Regions from separate parts of the Halalkalibacter lacteus genome, predicted to be linked through region 2. Evidence: riboswitches for the same ligand, from Rfam matches in the RefSeq annotation. Region 2 holds a riboswitch; the other holds the start of a gene.
The links. A riboswitch is a leader RNA that binds a small molecule or an ion and turns the genes downstream of it on or off. The one in region 2 is predicted to bind S-adenosylmethionine.

Region 1: linked by a shared signal. The riboswitch ahead of mtnK (S-methyl-5-thioribose kinase) and the one ahead of SAZ04_RS04500 (sugar ABC transporter substrate-binding protein) in region 2 are both predicted to bind S-adenosylmethionine.

Annotation. Positions count from the first base shown of each region.
Region 1 covers NZ_JAWRVL010000006.1:924-10,164, reverse strand. The annotation lists gene SAZ04_RS05865 (1,2-dihydroxy-3-keto-5-methylthiopentene dioxygenase) at 1-410, opposite strand, end outside; gene SAZ04_RS05860 (methylthioribulose 1-phosphate dehydratase) at 412-1,035, opposite strand; gene SAZ04_RS05855 (2-hydroxy-3-keto-5-methylthiopentenyl-1-phosphate phosphatase) at 1,032-1,685, opposite strand; gene SAZ04_RS05850 (2,3-diketo-5-methylthiopentyl-1-phosphate enolase) at 1,682-2,878, opposite strand; SAM riboswitch class I at 3,256-3,363, shown strand; gene mtnK (S-methyl-5-thioribose kinase) at 3,480-4,706, shown strand; gene mtnA (S-methyl-5-thioribose-1-phosphate isomerase) at 4,699-5,739, shown strand; gene SAZ04_RS05835 (DinB family protein) at 5,932-6,390, shown strand; gene sigF (RNA polymerase sporulation sigma factor SigF) at 6,539-7,303, opposite strand; gene spoIIAB (anti-sigma F factor) at 7,316-7,756, opposite strand; gene spoIIAA (anti-sigma F factor antagonist) at 7,760-8,110, opposite strand; gene SAZ04_RS05815 (D-alanyl-D-alanine carboxypeptidase family protein) at 8,278-9,241, opposite strand, start outside.
Region 2 covers NZ_JAWRVL010000004.1:103,971-113,211, forward strand. The annotation lists gene SAZ04_RS04490 (ABC transporter permease) at 1-401, opposite strand, end outside; gene SAZ04_RS04495 (sugar ABC transporter ATP-binding protein) at 405-1,910, opposite strand; gene SAZ04_RS04500 (sugar ABC transporter substrate-binding protein) at 2,086-3,198, opposite strand; SAM riboswitch class I at 3,329-3,435, opposite strand; gene SAZ04_RS04505 (fumarylacetoacetate hydrolase family protein) at 3,643-4,500, opposite strand; gene SAZ04_RS04510 (amidase) at 4,517-5,707, opposite strand; gene SAZ04_RS04515 (pyridoxal-phosphate-dependent aminotransferase family protein) at 5,726-6,970, opposite strand; gene SAZ04_RS04520 (Zn-dependent hydrolase) at 7,000-8,244, opposite strand; gene SAZ04_RS04525 (ABC transporter substrate-binding protein) at 8,523-9,241, opposite strand, start outside.

The DNA of each region.
Region 1 (9,241 bases), on a different contig from region 2:
ATGACATCCCCTGCTTCAAGCTCAATATTAAAGTAGCCTGTCTCTTCATCACCTTTTACTATGAAGATCCCGTGACCTGCCGTTATCGCTCGAACTTCATCTTCTGTATGTGTGTGAACTTGTTCAAATTTCTTTAATAACTCTTCTAAATTAGGTGTTATTTCTGATAGAGCGACAATGTCCCAATTTTGATAACCACGTCGCTCAACCAATGAACGAATATCTGCATCATATGCTTTTAAAATTTCTGATTTGTCATCATCCGATAGGTCAAATTTCGCAACTAAACTCTTAGGCAACTTACTCATATCCCATCTTTCAAAAAAGACACCTTGCGCTTCAAGAAATGCATGAACATTCTCATATCCTTTGATTACTTCTCCACTGTTTCTTACTTTTATAACTGCCATGTTATAAAACCTCCTTTAAATTTAATGCTTTTGCATGCAATAATTTCATTTGGTACGAAAAAAGGAATTCACAAGCTTCAAGATGCCTTTTTGCTTCGAATGCATTTCTTCCCCATACCGTAATACCATGGTTTCGTATTAAAACCGCTTTTGTGTCAGCTGAAATTTGTTCGCCAACAGCCAGACCTAATGTTGGCAAGTCTGCAAAATTTTCAACTATTGGAATCGTTAGTTCTCCGTCTTCTTCCCAAATTCCAAATGCCTTTATCAACTCCACATTCCGAAATGTAACGGAGCCTTTCTCAGCATAAAGTTCTGAAATCAAATTATTATCAAGTGTATGAACATGAAGACTACATCCAGCATCCGTTCTCTTATAAACCTCTAAATGAATCACTGTTTCCGCCGATGGTTTTCCCTGCTCAGTTAGGGCATTTCCATCCTGATCAACGAGGACAAAATCTTCTTCTGTCTCTTGATACTTATCCTTACCGCTCACCGTGACAAGACAAGTAAGTGGCTCATCACTGACCTTGATAGATAGATTTCCACTCGTTCCTGGAAACCAGTTTCTTACCCCAAGTTCACGTTTAATAGAGGCAAGTTCATTCCAAGCTGAAATCATACTTTCACCTCATTTTGTTCTAAAATTCGAATAACATCATGAAACGTTTCAAAAGACTGATAAGGCAGATTCAATTCTTCACACTTTTGCTGCAGGAAATCTCGTGCAATGACTAAATCAGCTTGCTTAGCAGCTTGCAAGTCCGTGATTGAATCACCTATAACAATCTTATAATGCCCTTCTCCAATTTCGCGCAAAATTGATGGCTTGCAACAGCCACATTCATTTGAACATTGTTCATCACAGGTATGCGGCCATTCAACTCGGATTTTCTCTTCATTAAATTTCGCTTCATTACAATAAACCGGCAAGTTGTATCCTTTTAAAAGTGGATGAACAAAAAAGTCCATACCTCCACTAACAACGACTAAATCTAGTCCATTCCTTTTTGTGTATGAAACAAATTCACCGAACCCTTCACGAATCTTTGCATCATTTAAAATGAAGGTTGTCATTTCTTCTTTTAATTCAGCAGGGAGGAGACGAAAGAATTGGCCCACTCCTTTTTTAATCGAAATCCGTTGACTAAGAATATCATCTTTAATTTCTTCCCATTCAGGTGGGGCAAATTTCTTCATAATCGCGACAATATTATCATTCTCTGTAATCGTCCCATCAAAATCGCAGAATATCATCGGATTCAGGGTCATTCCCCTCCCCATAGTTCAATCGCTTGAGCTAACTCCTGATTTTCAGTCGCTGCCTCTTTTAAAGATTTATGATCTAATACAGCATCAATTGCCTGAAGAAATGCTTTTCCACCCGCTGCAGCACCTCCAGGGTGACCGTGAATTCCACCGCCCGCATTAATAATGCTGTCGACCCCAAAATCAGCGATCAATTTCGGCGTTAAACCCGGGTGGATGCCAGCAGATGGCACAGGAAATGCTTTTTTAAAGACCGAATCTTCACTTGTTAAGTTCAGAGCTATCTCTTGTGTCTCTTCTTTTGCCATCGCAACAGAACCATAAGGAGACGGAAATAAAACTAGATCTGCTCCAGCCATACGAGCTAATTTCCCAAGTAACAAACCTGGTGAAACCCCGAAATCTGGCGAAGAAATCATCGTTCCCGAAAATGCTGGATGGGCCATAATTGGCAATGGAATATTCGGGTCTTCTGCAAGTGCCTGCATAACATCCAAGCCATAGGCGTATGTATTAAACAGCAAAAGATCAGCGCCTAATTCCACCGCTTTATAAGCATTTTCTTTTAACTCCATTGTTTTTCCTGTTAAGTTGACTGCATGAAGCGTTCGTTTTCCAGTTTCTTCATAACTCTCCCGTAAAGCCTCTTGACAAACTGCTATTCTTTTTTCAAGTGGCGTTCGTTCATTTTCAAAAAGAATTTCATCATCTTTAACGATGTCAATTCCTCCAAGAGCTTGTGCTTTCATTTGCTCTTTAAGCGAAGATAAATCGCGCCCGATGACTCCTTTAAAAATACTCATTAATAAAGGACGGTTATATGCATTCGTTAATTCTCTAATACCTTCTATTCCATATTTCGGCCCAGGGTACCCTTGTTTTACCTCATCAGAAAATGCCAAGTCAATGAGTTTCACCTTGCCATCTAATGAGAACTTCCCAAATGTTGTTGTCAGAACCGCTGGCAAATCATTTGAAAAGTTCACGCTTGGATATCCTACGGAAATACGAGCCTTATTATTTGTTACCATTTTTGCTTCAACGACTCTTCCTTTATGACGCTCGAGCTGAGCTTGTTCCACTGCAGGTAGATTAGTCCATGAACCTACTGTTAACCCAACAGCAATTGCCTCTGCTTTTTTTTCTAAACTTTCTGGCTTTGCTTCAAGAAGGTATGTTGCTATTACTTCACTCACTATACTAAAACCTCCATTATGTACTTCTTCTACTAAATTGTGGATAAACGCGATATTGGCACTTAATAATAGTTTTGAATTATGCCAGTATTCTTATTTTCCGTCAATCATCAAAGGGTGTTTTTCCTTTTTGTACATAGAAAAATTTGACTACTTATAGTAGTATCTCAATTTTATCACTTTATCAAACTAAATGATCTCTTAATTTGCAAAATCCAATTGACAGTTCCCTTTCATTCGGTGTAAGATGACACTCAAATAGGAAAGCTTTTTTAAAAGTAGCTTATAACTAGACTAAATGAGATCGTATTAAAGTGCCCACGTATCGGCTTTTAGGGGACCTTCTTTAACCAATGAATGCATATAACTTCATATAACTCTTATTACGAGAAGGCTGAGGGAATTGGACCGATGACGCCCGGCAACCGGCTTAAAAGCAATGGTGCTACTTCCAACGGAATGATAAACATTCTGACAGATAAGAGGAACGAACACGATGTTTCAATCCTCTTGATTTGTTTTCAAGAGGATTTTTTTATTGGAAATCATAACTACATCGTACTTAACGGACCACAATAAGTTCTTTTAGGAGGTTGCACATATGAAAGTACTAACTTTGCAAAAGAAAATCTATAAACCTTTAAACACAGAAACAGCAATGGAGTTAAGTAAAAAATTGCAATTATTCGACCTGGATGATCAACTCACTTCTGAAGAAATTGGTGATGGAAATTTAAATTTGGTTTTTCGAGTAATGAATGAACAATCTGGTAAATCACTCATTATTAAACAAGCACTCCCATACGCCAAAGTTGTTGGAACAAGCTGGCCGTTAACACTAGACCGTGCTCGTATTGAAAGTGAATCATTAAAACGAACATACCAACTCGTTCCAAATTTCACTCCAAAAGTCTACTTTAGTGATTCAAACCGTGCTGTTACAGTTATGGAAGATCTATCTGATTTCACTATTTTACGTAAAGGTTTACTTGCTGGGAATGTTTATCCTAACTTAGGAAAGGATATCGGACAATTTCTAGCACATACACTCTTTTTCAATTCAGACTTTGGGTTAAATCAACAAGAAAAGAAAATCCAAAGTAGTCGCTTTATTAACCCTGAATTGTGTAAAATCACAGAAGACCTTGTATTCACAGATCCATTCTATGATCACGACACTAATAATATTGATGAAGACCTTAAGCCATTTGTTGCAAAAACGATATGGGAAGATCCATCTTTAAAGCTTGAAGTCGCGTCATTAAAAAAGGCTTTTCTCACAAAAGGAGAAACACTCGTTCATGGTGATCTTCATACAGGGAGTATTTTTGTTCGTGAAGAAGATACGGTAGTGATTGACCCTGAATTTGCCTTTTACGGTCCAATGGGATTTGATATTGGTGCCTTCATTGCCAACATTATTTTGAATTATTTATCTCAACAAGTTCATTTAAAAGATCAGCCACAAAAGCAAGAAGAATACAAACACTACTTACTAAATGTCATTTCTGAAAGCTGGAATGTATTTAGTGAAGAATTTACCTACCTTTGGAATCAACACCCACAAGATGTCTATATGAGTGTTGATGGTTATCTCGATCAAACGTTACAAGAGATTTTCAAAGATACGATTGGATTTGCAGGTTGTAAAATAGTCCGACGAATGATTGGTCTTGCCGGTGTAGAAGATGTTGAATGTATTTTAAATCAAGCAGTCAAAAATGAAGTAAAGAAAACTGCACTTACTCTCGGGAAAAACCTAATCTTAGAACGTAGTCAGATTTCAACAATAGATGAATTAGTAAAGGTTGTGAGTAAACATGCTTAATAGCCCCATTCGTTCCGTTCAATGGAACATAGACAAAATTATATTACTAGATCAGCGATTGCTTCCAGGAAAGACGGAATTTCTCACACTAACTTCAATAGAAGATGTTTGGGATGCCATCTTTGAACTAAAAGTACGTGGTGCACCAGCAATTGGCATTGCCGCTGCATATGGATTAGCTCTTTCAACACAACAATCAACACTATCCGATTTTGATAAGTTTCGTTTGGAACTTGAAAAAGAAGCCGCCTATTTAGAAACGTCTAGACCTACTGCTGTCAATTTATTTTGGGCAATAAAACGGATTCTCTCTGTTGTAAGAGATGTAACGACTGTTCAAGAAGCGAAAGAAGCTGTTTTAGCAGAAGCTCTTTTAATTGAAAAAGAAGATGAAGAAGTTTGTCGATCAATCGGGGAATACGCACTTAGTTTATTTCAAGATGAAGACACATTGCTTACTCATTGTAATGCAGGAGGAATTGCAACAGCTCGCTACGGTACTGCACTTGCGCCGTTTTATATTGCAAAAGAACGCGGAATTAACTTAAAAGCTTTTGCTTCTGAAACACGTCCGGTCTTACAAGGAGCAAGACTTACAGCATGGGAACTCCAACAACTTGGTGTTGATGTCACGTTAATAACTGATAATATGGTCGCACATACGATTCAATCAAAAGGCATTAATGCAGTCATTGTTGGCGCTGACCGCATTGTAGCAAATGGTGATACTGCTAATAAAATTGGAACGTACGGTCTCGCCCTCATTGCCAAGTCATTAGGAGTTCCATTTTACGTTGCTGCACCACTATCGACCATTGATTTAGACACAGCAACAGGTTCTGATATTGAAATTGAAGAACGCCATCCTGATGAAGTCCGTACCATCAATGGTCACCCTATTTCACCAGCTAATATTAACGTCTTTAACCCAGCCTTTGATGTTACACCTGCAGAGTTAATTACCGGTATCATTACGGAAAAAGGCATTATAAAAGGTGACTACCCAAAAGAGATTGTTGCTCTTTTTCAGTAATGTTACCTAATTAAAAAAGAACGATTGACGGTCGAGAAATCCTTATAAAAGATGGGGTTTCTCTTTTTTTATCAAACCGTAACTTCCCCTACGACTTACATCATCCAAAACTTTAGAGAGAAATCATTAGATTCTATTTAACGCCTTTATACTATACACTATTATCAAACTAGTAAAAGGAGTGAAACAATCATGACGATTATAGCATTTTCATTTGCACGTTTTGCAATTACCTCAAGTCTCCAAGCAGTCACAGTCAATCAACTTGATACAATACCAGAAGGATTTAATAATTCAATCAGGTGGAATGCAGGGCATGTTCTTGTTATTGCTGAAAGTATATTAAGCCACTTAGAACATTATGAAAAAACTCTTCCTCCGCATTATAAAGAGTTTTTTCACAAGGGTACTAGTCCTGCAGATTGGAAAAGCGAGCCACCGGCCATTTCAGAAATAGTGGAATTATCAGACAGACAACTTCAGGCAGCTCAAACACTAGTTGAGAATCATACAGATATACCACTTGAAAAGCCTTTTGAACTGCGTGACCATTTGTTTTCTACTGTTCCAGATTTACTCAGCTTTCTCTCTTTTCATGAAGGTCTCCATTTTACTGCAATTAAAATATTGCTTAAAACAACAACAAAATGAGGCGCACGTAAAAGAGGGTGTCTCAAAAGAGTCTGCCACCGACTAGTTAGCACTATATAATATAGAAGTTGAGCATTTGCTCAACTTCTATATTGTACCCTAATGGTCAGACTCTTTGGTTTTGAGTCACCCTCTTCATTTGAAGAAATTATATATCTCCCATTTCTAGCTTCATTTGCTCAAGTATTTTCTTTTCAAGTCTTGAGACTTGAACTTGAGAGATACCAAGTCTCGTTGCTACTTCTGATTGGGTTTGATCTTTGTAATAACGCAGATAGACAATTAGCCGTTCTCTTTCATCAAGATCGCGAATCGCTTCTTTTAAAGCAATTTTATCAAACCATTTCGTTTCCGTTTGATCAGCAATTTGATCTAACAGTGTGATCGGATCTCCGTCATTTTCATAAACGGTCTCATGAATGGACGAAAGTGACCGGCTCGCTTCACCGGCAAAGACGACTTCTTCCGGCGTGATTTCTAATGCCTCAGCAATCTCATTAACAGTTGGAGTCCGCCCGAGAGATTTGGTCATTTCATCTTTCATTTTACGAATCTTATTTCCTAGTTCTTTAATGGAACGACTGACTTTCACCGTACCATCATCACGGAGAAAGCGCTGAATCTCACCAATAATCATCGGTACGGCATAGGTTGAAAATTTAACATCATAGGACAAATCAAACTTATCAACTGACTTTATAAGCCCGATACACCCGATCTGAAATAAGTCATCTGCCTCATAGCCACGGTTCATAAACCGTTGTACGACCGACCATACGAGCCTCGTATTTCGATTGACGATTAAGTCTCTTGCATCTTGATCGCCATCCTGGCTTCTAGCAATTAGCGCTTTTACTTCAGCATCGGAAAAATGTGCCTGCTTTTTCTTCTGTTGTTTTACCTCGACATCCATAGGCAAAACTCCTTAATTACACATAGCTTTGCTATTTGTGAGTGTTTTTTTTAAATATACGGTCGTACCGATCGATGGTTCAGATACGATTTGAAGTTCATCCATAAAGTTTTCCATAATCGTAAATCCCATACCAGAACGCTCTAGCTCTGGCTTAGTCGTAAAGAGAGGTTGACGAGCTTCTTCAATATCTTGAATTCCCATACCTTCATCTCGAATCGTTAGTTCTATCGTTCCATTTTCAAGCGTACAATGAATATACACCATTCCATCTGATTGATTATTGTAGCCGTGAATGATCGAATTTGTGACTGCTTCTGATACCACTGTCTTAATTTCAGTTATTTCATCCATCGTTGGGTCAAGTTGAGCAATAAATGCTCCCACAGTTACACGCGCAAACGACTCGTTTTGGCTCTGAGCTGAAAACTTCAAATCCATCACATTTTGCATCGCTTAAGCCACCCCCAAAGTTTGCAAAGCAAATTGTTCACTTTCTTCTAAGCGGATAATTTTAAACAAACCTGACATTTCAAACAAGCGTTTTACTGAAGAGGATATCGCACAAACGACCATCTCTCCTGCATTTGCTTTCACTTGTTTATACCTGCCAAGAATGACGCCTAGACCAGAGCTATCCATAAATGTGAGTAACTCTAAGTTTAAAACAATATGCTTCACCTGGCCGTCTACTAGCTTCTGTTCAATCTGACCACGTAACTCTTCTGCGGTATGATGATCGAGCTCGCCCTCTAATCTGACGAGCAAGACACTCCCTTTTTTCTCCAAATCAATTCGTAAGCTCATTTCATCACTCCCTCTAGTTAGCTTACATGAGTTTGCGTATAGACTTTTGCCTATAACATGTCAACCCATTTTCCTGCTTTGCTAGAAAGAGATTCGCTCTTTTCCTTGCTTCTTCCTGCTAGATGACAAAACTAGTCTTCATTCGCAAAAAGTAGTCAAAAGAAGCGTTAGGCAGCTCCAAATTTCGCAAGCGTGCGCTTAAACAATTTCCACCAAGATGCTTCATATACATCATCACCTGCAACAAGTGGCGTCTCACTGAGGACTTCGCCTTCCTTCTCAATAAACAACGTTCCAAGGACATCGCCTTTTTTAACTGGTGCACGCAAACTAGCATCGATTTCAAGACGCTCTACAACGTCATCCACTTTCACACCCTTTTTCGTAAGGATAGAAACCGACTCTGACGTTACTACCGGAATCGTATCTTTATCTCCTTTGCTTACTTCAACATCAGCTAAAACATGATCACGCTCATAAAGTTTATGCGTTTGGAATTGATTAAACGCATAGTCAAGCATCGATGTTATCTGGGCATTCCGCTCTTTTGGTGTTGGTGCCCCCATAATAACCGTAATGACACGCATATCATTCTTCTCAGCTGTTGCCGTTAAACAGTACATCGCTTCACGTGTATACCCTGTTTTTAATCCATCTACTCCAGGGTAAAACTTCACTAACTTATTCGTATTAACGAGCCAGAATTTATTATCCGTATCAGCTCGTAAGTAGTCCTCATAAATGCCTGTGTATTTTGTAATTTCATCATACTTTAATAATTCCTTAGAAATCATCGCTAAATCATATGCGGTTGTATAATGATTGTCTGCCGGTAGACCATTTGTGTTCATGAAATTTGTATTCTTGAGTCCCAGTTCTTTTGCTTTATCATTCATTATCGCAACGAATTCTTCTTCCGTTCCTGCGATGTGTTCAGCCATTGCTACAGTTGCATCATTTCCAGATGCGACGGCAATTGCTTTTAACATATCACTAACACTCATCTCTTCACCTGGTTCTAAGAAAATTTGTGACCCCCCCATAGATGCAGCGTATTCACTCGTACGAACCGTATCATCGTAAGCAATTGAACCTTTATCAATTGCTTCCATAATTAAGAGCAGCGTCATG
Region 2 (9,241 bases):
GTAAGAAGCATATCTGGTATTTTCACTTTTACAATCATGAACGCATTAAATGCACCTACTATCAGTGCAGCAGCAATCGCTGAAAAAATAGCAATCGTTGTATTTTCTGAAAACCAAACAAACATAGAAATAACGATTGCATTTGATAATGAAGCTACTGAACCCACGGATAGATCGAATCCATTAACAGATAACGAAATCGTGATCCCAATGGCTATGATCGTGACAATTGAAATAGAGCGTAAAATATTGATAATATTATTACTTTGTATGAAAGTTGGGTTTGATATAGCAAATACAATGATTAGAATAACAATAGTTAAAAGCGTTCCGTATTTATAGAGGAAATTAAACAGGTCAAAGTTTTTTTTCTGTTTATCGATTGTTGTACTTAATGCCATTGTCTACTTACCTCCTGTCGAATAGTTCAATAATTCTTCTTCCGTTGTATCCTTGGTTTCAAGCTCCTTAACAACTTGTCCATCGTATAAAACATAAACACGATTTGTAATTCCCTTCACCTCTGCAAGCTCAGCCGAAGCGTAGATAATTGCTTTTTTTCGCTTCGCCAATTCCACAATTAGATCAAAAATATCTTTCTTTGCTCCAACATCTACACCTTTTGTCGGTTCATCAAATAGATAAACGTCAGCATCGGCAATCAACCATTTCCCAATAGCAATTTTTTGTTGATTACCACCAGAAAGGTTTTGAACTTTCGCTTCTTCAGTTGGCGTTTTAATTCCGAGACGACTAATTATTTCTAGAGATTGTTTCTTCTCAGCTTTTGTGTCTAAAAAACCAAATAACTTCGTGATTTTTTTTATGCTTGCTGCTGTAAGATTTGTTGCTACAGATTCTTCAACCAATATCCCTTCTTTTCTACGTTCCTCTGGTACTAGTGCTATTCCTTTTTTAACAGCAGCGTATGGGCTTTTTAGCTTTACTACCTCTCCTCGAATTTCAATTTCACCAGAAGTAATCTTTGAATAACCAAAAATCGCTTTACACAATTCGGTTTTCCCTGCCCCGACTAGCCCAGCCACGCCCACGATCTCTCCTTCATTTACGTGCATATTCAATTGGTGAATAACACCTGTATCAGAAAGTCCTTTTACATTCAGGACTGTATTTCCAATTTCAACATTGTAGTCTGGAAACTGCTCTTCAAGCTTTTCGCCTAGCATATGCTCAACTACACTACTTTGATTCATCATAGACGTTTTCTCTCTTGTGACAAATTGACCATTTCGCATAATCGTTAGTTCATCACATATTTCAAAAATTTCTGGCAACCTGTGTGAAATAAAAATAACACCGACATTTTTAGCTTTTAAGTCGCGAACAATTCGAAATAATTCACTTGTCTCTGTATGACTTAAAGGAGCTGTTGGTTCATCTAATATAAGAAACTTACATTGAGTTGAAATCGCCCTAGCAATTAAAACCATTTGTTTTTCTGCAAGAGTCAACTCACTAACTAGTTTTTTTGTCGATACGTTAATATTTATACTTTTTAATATATTTGTTGCTTTTCTATGAAGTTCGTTCCAATGAATAATTTGTCTTCTTCCCATATTATTTACTGTTTCATTTAACATGATGTTTTCAGCAACCGATAAATAAGGAATAAGCACAGTATCTACTTCTTGATAAACAATTTGAATCCCATGGTCTTGCGCATCCTTTGGCGTCCGAATATGTATCCTTTTCTCATCTATTAAAATATCTCCTGTATAGTGACTGTATGCTCCAGATAACACTTTCATAAGCGTTGATTTCCCTGCCCCATTTGCTCCTAAAAGGGCATGAGCCATACCGGTTTCAGCAAAGAAATCAACTTTATTTAAAGCTTTTACACCTGGAAATGAAATCGAGATATTTTTCATTTCTAATAAAGCCATGATCATGCCTCCCTCCCAACTTAATCTCTTATACCCTACCAGTAAACAAGTTCATATTAACCAAGTAAAAAGGACAACTCTTATTTAATGAGACTGTCTTTATCTTTCTTGTAGACAGAATCAGAGTAAATAAGAGCCATCCTATGGGCAATGATTATCATTCTTTTCAATCTACTAATAACTATTTTGTATAATGCTCCTTCAATGTCTGCATCCAATCTTCTTCGAACGCATCAGTTTCTCCCCAACCTTCAACTGTATTAGCAAGGTTGACCATATTTATTGCCTCACCTGCTTCTAGTAATTGATCTTGTGAAATCAGAGATGCCTCTAGGTCATAAGTTTGTGGTGTTTCTTCTCCAGCTAATTTCTTTGCAACGAGTCTCATGTTAACAGCACCAATCAATTTCGGATCAACGGCAGCCGTATATTTCCATGGATTCCCATCCTCCTGAATTTCTTGTAAGTCTGCATTTGAAACATCAATACCGTAAATTTTGATTTCATCTCTTCCTGCTTCCTTAATAGCTCGAGTTGCACCAATTGCAAAAGCATCCCACGTTGCAAAGATGGCATCGATTTCACCTTTAGGATGTTTGGTTAGCATTGCTGCTACAGCATTTTGGGTTTGAACAGATGTATCAGGGGCCGCTACTCCAAACCTACCAATTTCTTGAATACCGGGGTATTGTTCAAGAACATCTTGATACACATTATTACGTCTTACCATTGGAGGAAACCCATCTACCCAAAGATAAATAATATTCGCTTCTCCATTTTGGTCTTTAACTAATTGATCCAATGCCAATGTTGCAAGCGCCTCATCATCCTGTGAAGTAAGGGTTACACCTTCGATTTCAGTTAAATCATCAATCGAGTCAAATGTAACAACACTCTTTCCCTCATCCGTTAACTGTTTAACACTCTCAACAGTAGCAGCATCATCACCATGTGAAATAATAAATCCGTCATAATTCTCTGCTAATGCTTGTGCAATCGCGTCATGAAATCTAGCAGAATCCCCATTAGCAGTTATGACATCAACTGTAAATCCTAAACTCTCTCCTTCTTCTTTAGCCCCTGCCAAAAACTGTGCCGTATGGTCGTCACCACCGATTTTACGAATAACTTTAATTTTTGTTTCTTCTCCATTCGCAAACCTTTCAGGTACATTTTCAAACGATATATTCTCATCTGTAGAAACTTGTTCAGTAGAACTTTCCGCTCCACAACCAGTTAATAAAACGGCAGCAATAGCTGGTATTAGTGCTCTTTTTAAGAATCCTTTTTTCATCTCTCCATCTCTCCCCTTTTTGAACTACATCTTATCTCTTTTTGATAGTTTAATAACATACCGGACCAACTATCCCACAAAAAACCTCTCTATTGGATAGAGAGGTTAGTTATATGTATATACTTTTCCTCCCTTATCTTTCAAAACAAAATTATTTTGCAGGATTTAGCACCAATTCTTAATTAGAACGGTTGCTGGGCGTCATCGGGCCAGTCCCTCTGCCACTCTTGATAAGAGCTATATTATTAAATTATCAATTAAATCAATATACTCACTTTAATCCTTTAGTAGTATAATGTCAACAATAGAACTGGACTTTTATAAATAAACCAATTGGGATACTTGGATATAACAAATCTCTTACTTAACAACCATTCCTTTATTTCTCTACCCCTTTTGCCAAAATAGAAATTCAAAGAAGAATATTCATTTACCTCAAATTCCCTATTGCACAACAGAGTTTAAAAGAGGTTCAAACCCATCAATTCTACACTCTACAACATCGCCTTGGCGAATAACGGTTGCTCCTGGTGTTCCCGTCATAATAATATCCCCTGGTAACAGAGTCGTCACTTGCGATAGAAATGAAACAATATAGGCAGGATTATAAATCATGTTCTCTACTTTATTTTCATGTTGTATTTCTCCGTTTAGTACTGTTGCCACCTGTAAGGCTGGCACGTTTGAAACTTCATCCTTCGTTACTATGACTGGACCAAAACTAAAGAATGTATCAAAGCTTTTGGCCCTTTGCATAAACCGTGGATTTTCAGCATGAATATCCGCAGCCGTCGTATCTAATGCCGTTGTATATCCAGCAATCATATATAAAGCCTCTTCTTCAGGAATATTTTTGCACTTCTTCCCAATAACAATAGCCAATTCTGCCTCTGCTGTCGTTTTCTTTGATTGTGAAGGGATCTCAATCGTATCACCCGCGCCAATTATACTCGTGTCAGGTTTCATAAAAAAGACAGGATCACCACCTGCCGCACCACCTAATTCAGATCTCATCTTGACATAGTTCATTCCGATTCCCCAGATCTTGCGCGGATTTCGGTATATCGGGGCATAGGTAACATCATCGAATGCGAAAGCTGGTAGTTCCTTAACTCTTTCTTTCCCTCTACCTTTATACCATTCTTGCATATCTTCAAGCTGTCCTGATTCTATTAATCCAAAAACAGACTGAGACCAATTTCTCTGTTCAACCTCATTGATAGTCTTAATTAGAACGATTCCGTTATCATGCACCAGTCCAGCTACTTCTTTTCCACCTATTTTTACTGTCGCAAGCTTCATCGATATCACCTTAGTTTCAATTATTTAGTTGAAATTGTTCTATATTTTCATTTATCCATTGAAGTAGCCGGACATCCTGATTCGGTCCTGCTATGAAAGAAAGAGCAATCGGCAGTCCATCCTGCCCGGTAAGTGGAACTGTTACTTGCGGCAACCCTGCCAGCCCCGCAATACAAGACAATTGCATCGTTTGTGATCTACGCTTCTCAATCTCTTCTCCTGACAAATTACGAAGCGGAGCTTTTCCAGGTGTCGTCGGAATGATTAATAATCCACCTTCTCCTATCATCTCGATCATTCTTGTCCGAATATCTTTTCTAAGGATTTGCTCACTTGGACTCTCTTCTGCCTTTAACGTACTGGCCCATTCAAATCTAGCAGCAATCTCTGGCCCAAAGCTTGGATTCACTTTAGAGATCCAATCACCATGTGTCTTCCAAATTTCAATTCCTTGCAACGTTCTAAAACAATTCGCCCATCTTTGCAGTCCCTCTTGTGCAATAGTCACCCATTTCGATTTGGATGATTGCTCTAATGGCTTAACAACCAAAGAAAGAACTTCCTTGCTTTCCTCATCAGCCAATTCCCAACCTTCTTTTCCGAATAGAAAGTTTGTAAAAGGTTTTTCCTCTAAAGAAAGAGAAGTTTCCCCAATTAATGCATTCCCGGCTTCTAACAATAATTTTGCATTCCTTGTCATCCACCCGACTGTGTCAAAGCTTTCAGCAAGGGGAATGACTCCTTCAATCGGCACAAGGCCATGCGTAGGCCGAAATCCATAAAGTCCGCAGTAAGCTGATGGAATTCGCACTGAACCGCCCGTATCGGTACCTAATGCTAAATCGACTAGCTCTGCTGAAACACTAACAGCAGATCCACTTGATGAACCGCCTGGAATATGGGCAGGTGCTGTTGGATTAAGCGGTGTTCCATAATGAAAATTCTCACCATTTAAACTGTACATCAATTCATCCGTAATCGTTGTCCCTTGTAAGGTGGCTCCTGCTTGCAACAAGCGTTCTATTGCAAGCGCATTTTCTTTTGCTGGTTTATGCGTCCGTAGCCAATCTGGATTTCCAGCACTTGATGTAACTCCTTTAATATGAAATACGTCTTTCACTGCAAATGTAAGTCCTGAGAGGTCTCCTGATTTCAATGGTTCTACAATGATATCTTCATCTACAAACGCATTATAGTTATCTTTCACTTGAGTACCTCCCTTGGATTAAACACTCTCGATTCGTTCTTTTTTTTGATAAACGTCTAACGCTGCTTGAACGCCATCCCCAACATTTATTTTTGCTTTATGTCGTAGTAATACTGCTTCTAGTGATGCTAGTGTTAAGAGAACATTGCGTTGCTGACAACTATATCCCATCGTTCCTATTCTCCAAATCTTCCCATGCAGAGGTCCGAAAGAGCTCGCTATTTCAATTCCAAACTCCTCTAGAAGCATTGATCTCACCGAATCGCCATTTACTCCATCAGGGATATTCACACACGTAACCGTTGGCAGTTTATAACCATTATCCCCAAATAATGTAAGGCCCATAGCCTCAACACCGGCTACTAGCGCACGTTCATTTAAACGATGACGTTCAAAGCGATTTTCTAACCCTTCTTCTAGTATCAGACGCAAGCCTTCGTACAAACCATAAAGCATCGTTGTTGCTTCTGTATGGTGATTCAACCTTGCTGGGCTCCAGTAATCTTGTAATTGACTTAAATCTAAATAATTGCTGCGGATTTTCCTTGTGTTTGAAGCAAGCTGATCTTGAGAAACCAGACCCTTTTCAATTGATTTTCTCTCTAATAAAATATTCTCAATGCGTTCATTATACGTCAATGGTGCCATTCCAGCCGGTATTGATAAACATTTTTGCGTTCCCGTAATAAGACCATCTATGTTCCATTCATCTGTTAACACATTAGTTCCTGCGACGGTCGCTACCGCATCTACAATTAGTAGGATGTCTTGTTCCCTACAAGCACGCCCAATCTCTTCTAATGGCTGCATTCTCCCAGTTGACGTATCACCATGAACCATCGCAACAACTTTAGGTCGAATGGTTTTCATTTCGTCAATTACATTCTTAGGATCAAAGACACTTCCCCACTCGCAATGCATCAAATGGACTTTAGCACCACAGCGTTCTGCAATCTCTGTCAGCAATCCTCCAAAGCGTCCAAATGAAGGAATCAATACGGTATCTCCTTCTTCAATTACACTGCACAACATGGCTTCAATCCCTGCTCTTGATGTTCCATCTACCGGAAACGCCCAATGATTGTCCGTTTGCAAAACCTTCCGTAATTGATTCATTGTTTCGTTCATCAATGACGTAAAAGTTGGGTCAAATTGACCTAAAATTGATGAAGACATTGCTTGCAAAACTCTAGGATCGACCTCTACAGGTCCTGGTGTCATAATTGTTCTTGCTGGAACATGTAATCTATTTGTTGGTTGCATAATTTCTACCCTCCCATTATTCAAAAACGCTATTTAGCTAGTTTCACTAATGTATTTATTAAGACTTGTGTACCAACGACACAATCTTCTTTTTCAGTCCATTCTTTAGGATTATGACTAATCCCATCTTTAGACCTAACAAAAATCATCCCCATATTAGTAATATTCGTCATCATCAATGAATCATGACCAGCCCCACATTGCAGCTTCATAGTTGGAACTTGTAATTCCTCACATGATTTTTCAATTACTTCAACAATTTCGTTAGAGCACGTGGCAGGATCGACTGCTTTCTTAATATCAATCTCAGATTCAATCAATCTCTTATCTGAGATATCTCTAATAGCGTTTGTCACTCCATTGACCATCTTAGTTCGAAGTTCTTTGTCAACATGTCTTAAATCGATAGAAAATGCAGCTTTTCCAGGAATAATGTTCACGCCACCTGGTTCTACTTTCATCTTTCCTACTGTTCCTACACCTTTATATTTTATTGCAAGTCTTTCAACTTCTAGCATGATTTCTGCCATTGCAAGAGACGCGTCTTTTCTCATATTCATCGGCGTCGCACCAGCATGATCTGGATGACCTGTTAACGTAACCTCTAACCAAACAGGACCTTGTATATCTGTCACTACTCCTACTGCTAATTCGTGCTCTTCAAGCACTTTTCCTTGTTCAATATGCATTTCGACATATGCTTTTAATTCTTTGGATTGTCTAATTGCTTGTTTATAAAGAGACGGATCAAATCCAGCTTGTTCAAATGCTTCACCGTACGTTATTCCATTTGCATCTTTTAAAAGGAATGTTTTCTCATCTAGGTAACCGCTCATACCTTTGCTTCCAATGTACCCTGTCCCAAACCTGGTCCCTTCTTCATCCGTAAAGGATACAACTTCTATGGAGTGAGTCAATTCAACTCCAGATTCTTTAATCGAGCGAATCGCTTCCACAGCGCCTAACACTCCAAGAGCTCCATCAAACAATCCTCCATGAAGAACCGTATCGACATGAGAACCCGTCATAACAATCGGCGCATCTGGGTTCATCCCTTCTAATTTCCCAATAATATTTCCGACCGAGTCCACACGCACTTCTAAACCAGATTCTTTCATCACATCTATAACGTACTGTCGTGCCTTTAAATCTTCTAAACTAAGCGAGAGTCTTGTAACACCTTCTTCCGTTACATTTGAACCAGCGCCAATCTCTCCTAACTTCATAAGCGTTTCCCATAGCCGTTGTTGATTTATTTGATGTATTGCGATCATACTAATCATTCCTTCCAGTTGTCACTAACCGTTTATTGTTTCTTCATTGTAGTTATTTGAGCACCAATAGTCATTATTCACACTGTCTAACAATAACCATTTTAATTGTTTATAATAACTAATTATTTTTATTTGTTTCCAATATCGGAACCGGATGATTTGATGTAGCTACGATCTCGAATGTAAGATAATATTCCTTTGTCAGTGGCAATAAGTATTGCATACAAATATTAACACCAAAAAAGGGCAACCAGATGATTGGCCCTTTTTCGGTAGGTTTAATTAGATGGCAAAAACTCAGTAGTGAAAATATCTTTGGCTTCAAATTCATCTTCTAGTAATCCTAATTCTAGAAGTTGCTCAATAAGCGTTTGCCAACGTTCTTCAGACATGTAACCAAAGCCATGCTCTTTAGCATCTCCACTATAAATGAATTCCTTTTGTGAATCTGTTTCAAATTCGAGGTCTTCTAATGCTAAATTCGGATTCGCTTCATGAATCGCTTCATTAATCTCGTATGGAGACTCTTCGTAGAAGTTCCAACCTTCTACAAAAGACGTTACGAAATTTTGTACCGTTTCTTCATTTTCGGCAATGTAATTCTTAGTAGCAAACAACACAACATTATATGGATCAAACCCGGATTCAGAAACCAAGATTGTTTCCGTTGCAACACCTTCTTTCTCTAAAAAGAATGGCTCTGATGTTACAAATGCTTGACTAACTGACTTCGGGTCATCAATGAAATTAACATGCTGACCAGTATAACCCATTTCAGTTACTCCACTTAAATCATATCTACTAGTCAAGAAGTCCCAATAAGGAATACCTGGTTGAATGTAAGAAGTTCTTCCATTCATATCTTCAAAATCACTAATTTCTTCCCCTTCATGGAACATTAGTGCAGCTGGACTATTCTGCATTGTTGTAGCTAATGTAACGAGTTCGATTCCCTCATTTCTAGCAATCACAATTTGGTCAGCATGCGCTAAACCAA